DNA from 4 places in the Pseudomonas mercuritolerans genome. Region 4 is predicted to be linked to each of the others. Evidence: predicted binding sites of a transcription regulator. Region 4 holds the regulator's gene; each other region holds the start of a gene.
What was found. Region 4 encodes FliA, which starts transcription of late flagellar genes. Its sites were predicted from a motif close to CTAAAGTTTNNNNNNNNNNNGCCGNTAA; they were not measured.

Region 1 (3,111 bases), on a different contig from region 4:
TTGCGTATTCAAAGCTGCCAATTCGAGGATCTCGCACGTCATCCTCGCGCAGGCAAACGACTGCGGGTGATTGATCTGCGCTGCTATGACCGGAATGACAGGGAGGTGTCTGATGGAATCTTTGGTCCTGCGCAATTACCGTGACAGCGACGCGGTTGCTGTCAGCGAACTGTTTCGCGAGGTTTATGGCGACCGTTACCTGAAGATCGACGTGTATCTGCCCTGTCTGATCAACCAAAACCATGCGGATAAACGCTGGCATTCACTGGTGGCAGTCGAGGGCGAGCGGATCCGGGGTCATGCGACCTTGTATCGGCAGAGCGAAAAAGCGCACGACGCCGAGTTGGCGTTGAGCGCCGTACATCCCGACACACGCGGGCAGAACATTGCCACGCGGCTGGGCGAGCAACTGCTCACTCACGCGCAGGCGTTGGGCTGTCGCAGCGTTTCGATCAAACAGGTGACCCATCACCCTTACACCCAACGCATGGCCCTCAACCTCGGTTTTCATAACACCGGACTGCTCCCGGATTACGTCCGCTCACCTTTCGGCTGCAAGATGCCAGAGTCGATCGTGGTGGGCGTTCGCGCCATCGATGGTTATCAGCGACCACTGCCAGCGCAGGTGTGGCCCCCCAGCTGCCGTACGTTCATGCACAGACTGGCGGACGTATTCGGTGTCGGGGCCGGCGCTACACGCTGGCGCGGGGCCTCGGTCCAGGTCGAACAACATGGCAATCGCCATGAAATGCTGCTGGAGAAACTCGACCCGGAACTGCTCAGCCAGCTCAGAGCATTACCCAGGCATTGGCTGATTTCGATTCATCTGCAGCTGTCGCGACACTTTGCCGGGGACCTGCACAGCCTGAACGCCATCGGTTTCGCTTTCACCGGCCTGGCGCCGGCGCATGACAATTGCGGGGGATGGCTGGCGTTGTTCCATCGCGGTTACCGTCCGCGCAAACTGGCATTGCATTGCCCGCACATGCAGACGCTGCATGATCAGATACGACGGCAAATCGGCAGTGGTGATTTGCCGCCGGTTTGAACGAGCGCCAGTAAACGACATGAGCCCGCTCAACTGCGCGCGGGTTTATGCCTTGGCCGTCAGGCCCTTGTCGGATGGCACGGCAGCGTTGCCTTCACCATAGGTCTTGAGATTCTGCAGGACGTAAATGGCTTTCTTGAATTCGGGAATCAGGCTCTTGCCGTAGTAATTGCCATTGAGACTGTTGGTCTGGATAGCATCGAGCTGCGTGGCGAAATATTCCAGCGCGTTGAACTTAGCCTCCGGGTCCTTCTGCACGCCGAACCGGTCGAACTTGTCGCCGGCATTGAGCAAGGTAATCGAGGTGATCTCGGAAATCAGGCCGCGCCCGCGCAGAAACTCGCTCAGGTTGCCCAGTTGCTTGACGGAGACGTTGGCCGGGTCGAAACCCTTGATCTGCTTGCGCAAGCCCTGTTTGTCCATCTCCGCGACATTCAGTGCATTCGGATCGTTACCGACCAGGGTCAACATCTGCTGCACTTTGACGCTCTGCGAAACCTGCTTCTTCGCGCCGGTATCACGGACCAGAACGCCCGCCTTGCTTTCCCAGGCGCCGGTATAGCCGATCGTCATGCGAGTACTCCTTGTGCAGTGAGCATGAAATGTCCTTGTCCAACGATTTGAATGTGCGCGAGTATCGGCCGCTTCGCCTGATCCAACCAACCCTTTTGTGCGCTTTTTTACAAATCTCGTACATTCATGACACTGAGCTGAAGGCCCGCAAACATTGCTTCAGAGCCGTCATCAGGATGTAACAACTGTGGCGATTACTGGAGATGTACCAATCCCGATACCAACCGGTCATCGCCCTGAGTTCTTTCGGCACGCAAGTACCTAAAGCTTCCGCGCGCCACGTCGATACGCTGTGATACCCGTCCTGTTTTGACCCTGCCTTCCAATAAAAAACGCCGCTCAAGGATCAGTTCCATGCCCGCACTGCGCACTATTCAGGCTCGCTACACGCTGTTTCTGGTTCTGTTCATCCTGCTGTTGTCCGTGCTGACCGTGGTCGGCATCAGCCAGTTGGTCGCACCGACCCTGCGCGATACCGAAGAGAAGGTGGTACTCAACCGCATCGCCGAAGTCGCCGTGCAGATTCAGGGCGAGTTGAACAAGGTGCAGGCGCAGCAACGCAGCATCACCCAGACCATCCCCCTGCTCGACAGCGCCGCCATCGATGTGGTGTTGCCCGGGCTGGTGGATCAGTACGGCGAACTGAAAGTCTTTGGCGGCGGTATCTGGCCGTTGCCGGGCCAGCGCGAAGCCGGGCGCAACAAGTTCAGCACCTTCTGGCACCGCGATGCCTCGGGGCAGCTCAAGGTCAATACGTTCTGGAACAGCGACGCCGCACCCAACTACTACGACCAGAGCTGGCACAAGGGCGGCATGGCCACCCCGCGCGGCCAATGCGCGTGGGCCGCTGCCTATAAGGACGACGCCAGTGCCGAGCCGCGCACCAACTGCGCCATGGCGATCTACAAGAACGGCAGCGCCTGGGGCGTCTCGACCATCGACGTGACCCTGGGCTTTTTCAACGACCTGGTGGCACGCAAGGAAAAAGACCTCAACGCCGAGATGCTCATCGTCGAGGCTGACGGCAAGATCATCAGCAACAGTTCGCGCATCAGCGGCCCGATCGTGTTGAAGAACATCAGCGAACTGGCGGCCAGCTCGACCTTCGTCAATCAGATCAAGACCGGCCTGCAGAACCGCGATAAAGCGCAGCGCGTCGAGTTCGACAACAACGGTGAAGACGCCACATTCTTCATGCGCCCTATCGAGGGCACACCTTGGTTCCTCGCCACTGCCCTGCCGACCAAGATGCTCACCGCCCAGCGTGACGATGTGCTCAACAGTCTCAGCCTGATCCAGATTCCACTGGTGATCCTGCTGGTGCTGTTGCAGGTTTACGCGATTCGCAAACTGGTACAGCGCATGAAGGCTCTGAAAGCCAACATCGATTCGCTGTCCAGCGGCGACGCCGACCTGACTCGCCGCATCACCATTCGCGCCGAAGACGAACTGGGTGCCATCGGCCATTCGGTCAACACCTTCATCGTCTA
Region 2 (3,111 bases), on a different contig from region 4:
TGCGATCGACCTCGCGCGAGACTTGCGCCTGTTCTTCCGAAGCGCTGGCTATAACCAGGTTGCGTTCGTTGATCTGGTGAATCGATTGCGTGATCTGTTCCAGCGCCACACCGGCCGCGCGGGCCATTTCCAATGTGGACTGGGTGCGCTGGTTGCTTTGCTGCATCGACGAAACCGCTTCTCCGGTACCGTTCTGGATGCCGGCGACCATTTTTTCGATTTCCTGAGTCGATTGTGCGGTGCGATGGGCCAAGGCGCGCACTTCGTCAGCCACCACGGCAAAACCGCGGCCAGCCTCGCCGGCACGCGCCGCTTCAATCGCAGCGTTGAGCGCCAAGAGGTTGGTCTGCTCGGCGATGGCCCGAATCACGTCCAGCACCTTGCCGATGTCACGACCTTGCGCGGCGAGGCCTTCGATCATCTGCGCGGTGTTCTGCACGTCGTGAGTCATGGTCTGGATCGCGTCGACGGTTTTCACCACCTGATCGCGACCTTCGCGGGCGGCGTGGGTCGACTGATTGGAAGCTTCGGAAGTCGAAACGGCGTTGCGCGCCACTTCTTCCACCGCAGCGGTCATCTCGTTGACGGCAGTGGCGGCCTGCTCGATTTCGTTGTTCTGCTGCTGCAGGCCGCGCGACGCTTCTTCGGTGACAGCGCTGAGCTCTTCGGCAGCGGCGCCCAGTTGCGTGGCGGAGCCGGCGATCTGCTCGATGGTTTTGCGCAAGTTGGTCTGCATCGCGGCCAAGGCTTCGAGCAGGCGCGCCGGTTCATCCTTGCCGTCGTCTTCAATAGCTTTGCTGAGGTCGCCGTTGGCAATGGTTTGCGCAGCGAGCACGGCGCGGTTGAGCGGCGTGACGATGCTGCGGGTCAGCAACCAGGCGAGCAACACGGTGGCCAGCGCCGCAATCACGGCGACGATGATGATCCCGGTGATCGCGCTGTCATAGTTTTCACCGGCCTTGGTGGCCGCCGCTCTGGCCCCGGCGGTATTCATGCCGATCAGCTTGTTGAGCTGCTCGCCCATCTGATCGGTGCCTTCCTTGATGCGCGTGTTGATCAACGCACGCATCGCTTCCAGATCGCCCTGGCGCGACAGCTCAAGCATCCGGTTCTGGGCTTGCAGATAGTTATCGAGGGTGGTCGAAAACGTCTGGAAAACTGCGTGCTCTTCAGGACCTGCCGGCAACGCAGCGTAGCTGGCCTGAGCTTTGCGCACCTTGTCGACCAGCACCGCGATGCGGGTTTCTGCCTCTTGCAGGCTGACCGGTTCGCGATTGACCAGCACACGGAACGAGAGAATGCGCATGCGCAGGACGTTTTCCGTGACCACGCTGAGGTGAGTCACGCTTGGCAACTGGTTGGTGTCCATGTCGATCGACGCTTGACGAATGACCGTCATGCGGCTGACGGCGAACACGCCGAGGACAATCACCAGCAAGGCGATAAAGGCAAAACCGAGGAAAGCACGGGGCGCGATATTCAGGTTACGCAGGGACATGGTCGGACTCTCGAAAGAAAGAAACTACGAGCATCCATGCCGTGAGCACTGGCCCATAGCGGGCGACAGTCCGGCGTCACTGGGTTTTGGTTTTGTGTGCGCCTGACCGTTGTATCGGCCAGGCTTGAGGAAGGTTTCGGGTCCGCAGTAAATATTTTTCGGGACGTTACAACAATCAACCAAGGTCCGCTGCCTTGGGTAGGAGCTGTCGAGTGCAACGAGGCTGCGATCTTCTGACTTTTAATAGCAGGATCAAAAGATCGCAGCCTCGTTGCACTCGACAGCTCCTACAGAGGCCAGCGGTTCAGCGTTTGGCGGCGAGCTGCCAGATCCGGGCGATGTCGGTGGCGCGTTCACGCAGCAAGCGCGGGGCTTCGGCGCAGGCCTGTTCCAGAGTCATCGGCCCGCTGGTAACAGCAAACGCGGCGTCGATGCCGTGTTGATAGAGTTCCTGATAACCCTCGCCCAAGGTCCCGGCAATCACGATCACCGGCACAGCGTATTGTTTGGCAACTCGCGCGACACCGAACGGTGTTTTGCCGCGCAGGGTTTGCGCATCGAAGCGGCCTTCTCCGGTAATCACCAGATCCGCACCTTTGACCGCGTCAGCGAGCCCGACCAGTTCCGCCACTACCTCGACGCCCGCCTGAAACTGCGCGCCGAGAAAAGCTTTGGCGGCAAAGCCCAGACCACCCGCCGCGCCGCTGCCCGGTTCATCGCGCACGTCTTTGCCCAATGCTTGCGCGCAGAGTTTGGCAAAGTGCCCCAGCGCCTGATCGAGCTGCTCAACCTGCGCAGGCGATGCGCCCTTCTGCGGGCCGAAAATGGCCGAGGCACCATGGGGGCCGCAGAGCGGATTATTGACGTCGGCGGCAATGTCGAAACGCACCTCGGCCAGACGCGGATCAAGCCCAGCCACATCGAGTCGCGCCAGTTGCGCCAAGGCCAGGCCGCCCGGCACCAACGATTGATTCTGCGCATCCAGCAACTTCACGCCCAACGCCTGCATCGCCCCGGCACCGCCGTCATTGGTCGCGCTGCCGCCAATCGCCAGGATCACCCGTTGCGCGCCGGCATCCAGCGCTGCACGAATCAATTCACCGGTGCCAAACGTGCTGCTGATGCAGGCATCGCGCTGTCCCGGCGTGACCAGTTGCAGACCGCTGGCCTCGGCCATTTCGATGATCGCGGTGTGGTTGTGCGGTAGCCAACCCCAAGCAGCATCGACCGGCGCGCCCAGTGGACCGCGCACGCGGGTGCGGCGTAACTCACCTTCGCAGGCTGCAAGAATCGACTCGACCGTGCCTTCGCCGCCATCGGCCATCGGGCATTTGATCAGCGTCGCCTGCGGCCAGACCTGCGCCAGTCCGAGGGCGATGGCTTCGGCAACGCCTTGGGCACTCAGGCTGTCCTTGAACGAGTCGGGGGCGATGACGATCTTCATGGGAATTCTCCGGTTGCATTGGCGTTCATGCTGCCAGTCGGCCTGCGCCTTGACGCCGGTCGGCTGCACAAGTGGCGTCGGCGTTTATTGTTCATTTCCACAAAAGGCTGGCATTGGATGTTCCGGCCCCTTCACGAGCAGGCTCGCTCCCACATTTTGAAATGCATTC
Region 3 (3,111 bases), on a different contig from region 4:
GTACGCCAATCGAATCCGATGTGTCGCGCACGATCTGCATGCCCTGGCTGGCGGCCTGATCGGCGTGACTTGCCGCTTGTGCGGCCTGGGTGGCATTGCGCGCCACGTCCTGGGCGGTGGCGGTCATTTCCTGCACCGCGGTCGCCACCTGATCGATCTCGGCCATTTGTTTCTGCACACCGATGTTGGTGCGGATGGCGATGTCGGCGGTGTGTTCCGAGGAATCGCTGACGCTCTGCACCGAGGTCACCACTTGCGTGATCATCGCCTGCAATTTGGCGAGGAAGGTGTTGAAGCCTTTGGCAATCGAGCCCAGTTCATCGCTGCGGTCGCTGCTCAGACGCCGGGTCAGATCGCCTTCGCCCTGAGCGATGTCATCGAGCATGGCGACCATTTGCTTGAGTGGCCGCGCAATGCCGTGACCCACCAGCCAGATCACCAGCAGGCCGATGCCGGCGATGACCAGACCGACCATGGCCATGCCGAAGGTGTCGGATTTGCGTTGGGCATCAAGGTCGGCCTGGAGGTTTTGCAGATCGGCCATGACCGCGTTGAGCGGCAATTGCAGCATCAGTGTCCAGCGTGCGTCGGTCTGGCCGATGCCGAACGGCAGGTACAGTTCGATGCGGCCCTTGGCCTGATTGACCGAATAGGTCACTTCGTCGCGCTTGAGGTTGGCGAGGTTGCTGCTTTGTTCAGCGTCGAGGATGTCGCTGACTTTCTCGCCGAATTTACTCGAGTCCTTGGTGTACGCAACGATCCGCCCGTTGCCGCCGACCAGCGCCATTTCACCGGCGCCGCTGTAAAGCTTCTGGTTGGCGGCGAGCAGCATGTCCTGAATGAAATTGACCGAGAGGTCGGCACCGACGATGCCCTGGAATGCGCCGTTGATCATGATCGGTTCGATGAACGAGGCGAGCATGACGATCTTGTCACCGACCTTGTACGGTGCCGGGTCGATCACGCAGGCTTTCTTCGTCTCTTTCGAGCACAGGTAGTACTCGCTGGCGCGTATGCCGGTGGACAGGGTTTTCTGATCGTCGACATCGGCCAGTTTGTCCACGCCCAGGCTGCCGTCGGTATTGCGGAACCACCACGGCAAAAAGCGGCCGTTGGCCGGATCGATACCAACTACAGAGCTGCCGATGTAGGCCGCGTCATTGTGGTCCAGTGCGTTTTTTTCCCAGCCGATGTAGGTGCCGAGAATCTTCGGGTTCTTTTCGACGTTTTCCTTAATCAGGCTGATCAGTTGTTCGCGGCTGACGCTCAGGCGCGGCTGGCCGTCGGCGCCGGTCGCGCCGAGCAGGGCGTTCACGCGTACCAGACCGCCGGCAATCAACAGCGGCGCTTCGAGTTCGCGCTGGATCTGGCTGACCTGGGTCTGCGCGAGCGAGGTCAGGCGCTGTTCGATGACTTGCTCGAACTGCGCCTGGGTGCGCTGTTGCACCATTTCTTGCGTGCGAGCGCCGGAGAACAGCGCGTACAGCACCAGCGCCGCGACCACGCTCAGAACGATGGCGCCGGCCAGGGCGGCGACGGAAAACTGGATCGACTTGAACTTCATGGGAGCTCCGCACGCAAGAGGACAATCTGCGAGGGATTTATCGGCGGGGTGTGCAGGGCCATGAGAGACGTTGGTCGGAATCGGCCCGCGATGTCGCTGATGGATCGGTGCGCGGCGGATTCAATGCGCTTGAGGAATTTCCACGAGGTCTTGCGGCCATAGGTGAATGTACGCGCAATGCGTCCGTTGTATCTGGCGCCAATACAATTAGCCGCCTAGGATACGCCTCAGGTTTTCAGGGAGCTTTTGAATGAACAAGACATTAGTGGTAAGTGCTTTGAGCGCAGCGCTGTTGCTGGCCGGTTGTCAGTCGGTCAACACCACCAGCGGCGGCGCCGTGGGCGTGGAGCGCAAGCAGTACATGTTCAGCATGCTGTCCTCGCAAGAGGTCGATCAGATGTACGCGCAGTCGTATCAGAAGACCGTCGGCGAGGCGTCGAGCAAAGGTGTGCTGGACAAGACCAGCCCTGAAGCCAAGCGCGTGCAGACCATCGCCAACCGCTTGATCGCCCAGGCGCCAACATTCCGCCCGGACGCGGCGCAGTGGCAATGGGAAGTCAATCTGATCAAGAGCGATGAGCTCAACGCCAACTGCGGTCCCGGCGGCAAGATCATTTTCTACACCGGACTGATCGACAGCCTGAAACTCACCGACGATGAAATCGCTGCGGTCATGGGCCATGAAATCGCCCACGCCCTGCGCGAGCACGGTCGTGAAGCGATGTCCAAGGCGTACGGTATGGAGATGGCCAAGCAGGGCGCTGGTGCCCTGTTCGGTCTGGGGCAGGACAGCCTGGCGCTGGCCGACACTGTGGCCAACTACGGCATGACCCTGCCCAACAGCCGCGCCAACGAAAACGAAGCCGACCTGATCGGTCTGGAACTGGCCGCCCGCGCCGGTTACAACCCGAACGCGGCGATCACCCTGTGGGACAAGATGAGCAAGGCTTCCGAGGGCGCGCCACCGGAATTCATGAGCACCCACCCGGCATCCAGCAGCCGCATTGCTGCGTTGCAGGCAGCGATTCCGAAGGTGATGCCGCTCTACAACAGCAGCAAGCGATAAGCTGCAAGCTGCAAGCTAAAGCAGATGTGCGTGGCTTGCAGCTTTTTACTTGCAGCTTGCAGCTTGCAGCTTGCAGCTTGCAGCTTGCAGCTTGCAGCTAGAAGCTTGCAGCTGCTTCAAACCCAGCCGCTGCTCTGCATCGCTTTATAAACCGCAACAATCGCCAGAATCATGAACGCCGAAGCCGCGAGGCGGCGGATCAGGGTCAGTGGCAGTTTCTCTGCGGCAAAGTTACCCGCCAGGACCACCGGCACGTTGGCAATCAGCATGCCCACGGTGGTGCCGATAATCACCAGCCACAGTTCCGGATATTGCGCGGCGAGCATCACCGTGGCGATCTGCGTCTTGTCGCCGATTTCCGCGAGGAAGAACGCGATCAGCGTGGTCAGGAACGGGCCGAACTTGCGCGCCGTGCTGGCTTCGTCGTCATCCATTTTGTCCGGGACCAGGGTCCACAGCGCCGTGGCGGCGAAGCTGGCGG
Region 4 (3,111 bases):
TTGCTCAAGAATCTCGCCGGCCTCAACCAGGAAATCCTGAAGGATCTCTTCATCGGCGCCGAAGCTCATTAATGGGGTGCTCCTACAGGTCTAAAAACCCAAAAAACCCGAATTCCGAAACTCTAGAATCCAAGGCTGGATAACAAATCGTCCACATCGTCCTGACCGGACACAACGTCTTCTCGTTTATCGGCATGAATCTGCGGACCTTCACCCTGCGAGAGATGTTTTTGTGGATCTTTTTCAGCAAGCATTGCGGCGCGGTCATGTTCGATGCCCGCAAAGCGGTCGACCTGACTGGCCATGAGCACGAGTTTGAGCAGATTGCTTTCGACTTCGGTGACCAGTTGGGTCACACGCTTGATCACTTGACCTGTGAGGTCCTGGTAATCCTGAGCCAGCAGGATGTCGTTGAGGTTGCTCGACACCGCACGGTTGTCCGTGCTGCTGCGTGACAGAAAACCGTCGACCCGGCGCGCCAGTTCGCGGAACTCTTCAGCCCCGACCTCGCGACGCATGAAGCGGCCCCAATCGGCGCTCAACGTCTGCGCTTCATCAGCGAGACTGTTGACCACCGGCGTGGCGCTTTCCACCAGATCCATGGTGCGGTTGGCCGCGGCTTCCGTCAGCTTGACCACATAGCCCAGGCGTTCGGTGGCGTCGGTGATTTGCGACACTTCCTCAGCCTGCGGCATGTGCGGATCGATCTGGAAATTGACGATCGCACTGTGCAGTTCACGTGTGAGCTTGCCCACTTCCTGATACAGGCCGCGGTCACGGGTCTGATTGAGCTCATGGATCAGTTGCACCGCGTCGCCGAACCTGCCTTTTTCAAGGCTCTCGACCAGTTCGACCGCGTGTTTTTTCAGGGTCGATTCGAAATCGCCCTGTGATGATTCGTTATGCTCCATAGCTCCCCCGCGCATTCATCAGCCGATGCGTTCGAAAATCTTCTCGATTTTGTCTTTCAACGCTTGAGCCGTGAAAGGTTTGACCACGTAACCGTTCACACCGGCCTGGGCGGCCTCGATGATCTGCTCGCGCTTGGCTTCAGCAGTCACCATCAACACCGGGAGGTGCTTGAGTTTTTCATCGGCGCGCACGTGACGCAGCAGGTCGATACCGGTCATGCCCGGCATGTTCCAGTCCGTTACCAGAAAGTCGATGCTGCCGCTGTTGAGCACCGGAATGGCAGTGGTGCCATCGTCGGCCTCGACGGTGTTGGTGAACCCAAGATCGCGCAGCAGGTTCTTGATGATCCGCCGCATCGTTGAGAAGTCATCAACGATGAGGATTTTCATGTCTTTGTTCAATTCGACCTCCAAGCAGTCTTAAACGCGCCCAGCACCTGGACGCGCCACTTCAATCAATCGGCGCAGCACTTAAAGTTTGTCTGGAGCACAACGGATCGAGACCGGCGCCGTTCATCACCGCACCAGCCTCGTTTCGCAGTGTCCCCACACTGCCTTCAGCGCGCTCGCCACTCCCCCAAACGCCCCCGCAGACGGGCCGCGCACTGGCTGTGTAACTGGCTGACCCGCGATTCACTGACGCCAAGGACTTCACCGATTTCCTTGAGGTTCAGCTCTTCGTCGTAGTACAGCGCCAACACCAGTCGCTCACGCTCCGGCAAATTGGCAATCGCGTCCGCCAGCGCCGCCTGGAAGCGTTCATCTTCCAGATCGCGTGACGGCTCCATATGAGCACTGGCGCCATCCTCGTGCAGCCCTTCGTGTTCGCCGTCCTGCAAGAGGTCGTCGAAACTGAACAGGCGACTGCCCAAGGTGTCATTCAGAATCCCGTAGTAATCGTCGAGACTCAATTGGAGTTCGGCCGCAACCTCGTGATCTTTAGCGTCACGGCCGGTTTTAGCTTCAATCGAGCGAATCGCGTCGCTGACCATCCTGGTATTACGGTGAACCGAGCGTGGTGCCCAATCCCCTTTGCGCACTTCATCGAGCATCGCGCCGCGGATTCGAATGCCCGCGTACGTTTCGAAACTGGCGCCTTTGCTGGCGTCGTATTTGGTCGAGACTTCGAGCAAACCGATCATCCCGGCCTGGATCAGGTCTTCGACCTGCACGCTGGCCGGCAGGCGCGCCAGCAAGTGATAGGCAATGCGCTTGACCAGTGGCGCGTAGCGCTCGATCAATTCGTATTGCGCGTCACGCGCCGACTTTTTGTAAAGATTCATGCCACTGGCGGTCATATCACAGGCCCTGCGGTTTGCTGCACGAGACGCTCGACGAAAAATTCCAGATGCCCGCGCGGGTTGGCGGGCAGCGGCCAGGTGTCGACCTTCTGGGCGATGGCCTTGAAGGCCAGCGCGCACTTGGAACGGGGAAAGGCTTCGTAGACGGCGCGCTGCTTCTGCACCGCCTTGCGCACGCTTTCGTCGTACGGCACGGCGCCGACGTATTGTAGGGCGACGTCGAGGAAGCGATCCGTGACCTTGGTCAACTTGGCGAACAAGTTGCGCCCTTCCTGCGGGCTCTGCGCCATGTTGGCCAGCACGCGGAAGCGGTTCATGCCGTAGTCGCGGTTGAGCAACTTGATCAGCGCGTAAGCGTCGGTGATCGAAGTCGGCTCGTCGCAGACCACCAGCAACACTTCCTGGGCGGCACGAACGAAACTGACTACCGAGTCACCAATACCCGCAGCGGTGTCGATCACCAGCACGTCGAGATTGTCGCCGATGTCGCTGAACGCCTGGATCAGGCCGGCGTGTTGCGCCGGGCTCAGGTGCACCATGCTCTGCGTGCCGGAGGCCGCCGGCACGATGCGAATCCCGCCCGGGCCCTGCAACAGCACGTCGCGCAGTTCGCAACGGCCTTCGATAACGTCGGCCAAAGTGCGCTTGGGTGTCAGCCCCAGCAGAACGTCGACGTTCGCCAGGCCCAGGTCGGCGTCCAGCAGCATGACCCGACGGCCAAGCTCTGCCAGCGCCAGCGACAAGTTCACTGACACGTTAGTCTTGCCGACGCCACCTTTGCCGCCGGTCACCGCGATCACCTGTACGGGATGCATGCTGCCCATGTTATTTCTTTACCTTGTCTTGCATAGACGGAGGCCACATTACTGGCTGCGCGTTCCTGATCGGAACAATGCGTG

Region 1: a site for FliA is predicted at 1,883-1,910, ahead of ND528_RS26220 (methyl-accepting chemotaxis protein). Genes of this name have one in related genera too.
Region 2: a site for FliA is predicted at 1,610-1,637, ahead of ND528_RS08660 (methyl-accepting chemotaxis protein). Genes of this name have one in related genera too.
Region 3: a site for FliA is predicted at 1,602-1,629, ahead of ND528_RS28725 (methyl-accepting chemotaxis protein). Genes of this name have one in related genera too.

What each region holds. Positions count from the first base shown of each region.
Region 1 covers NZ_JAMSHA010000011.1:133,651-136,761, forward strand. The annotation lists gene ND528_RS26205 (phenylacetate--CoA ligase family protein) at 1-144, shown strand, start outside; gene ND528_RS26210 (GNAT family N-acetyltransferase) at 113-1,048, shown strand; gene ND528_RS26215 (hypothetical protein) at 1,094-1,621, opposite strand; gene ND528_RS26220 (methyl-accepting chemotaxis protein) at 1,976-3,111, shown strand, end outside.
Region 2 covers NZ_JAMSHA010000003.1:27,708-30,818, forward strand. The annotation lists gene ND528_RS08660 (methyl-accepting chemotaxis protein) at 1-1,498, opposite strand, end outside; gene ND528_RS08665 (glycerate kinase) at 1,803-2,942, opposite strand.
Region 3 covers NZ_JAMSHA010000008.1:281,719-284,829, reverse strand. The annotation lists gene ND528_RS28725 (methyl-accepting chemotaxis protein) at 1-1,564, opposite strand, end outside; gene ND528_RS22535 (M48 family metallopeptidase) at 1,815-2,630, shown strand; gene ND528_RS22530 (TMEM165/GDT1 family protein) at 2,747-3,111, opposite strand, start outside.
Region 4 covers NZ_JAMSHA010000001.1:942,855-945,965, forward strand. The annotation lists gene ND528_RS04400 (chemotaxis protein CheA) at 1-69, opposite strand, end outside; gene ND528_RS04405 (protein phosphatase CheZ) at 123-911, opposite strand; gene ND528_RS04410 (chemotaxis response regulator CheY) at 930-1,301, opposite strand; gene fliA (RNA polymerase sigma factor FliA) at 1,469-2,209, opposite strand; gene fleN (flagellar synthesis regulator FleN) at 2,206-3,036, opposite strand.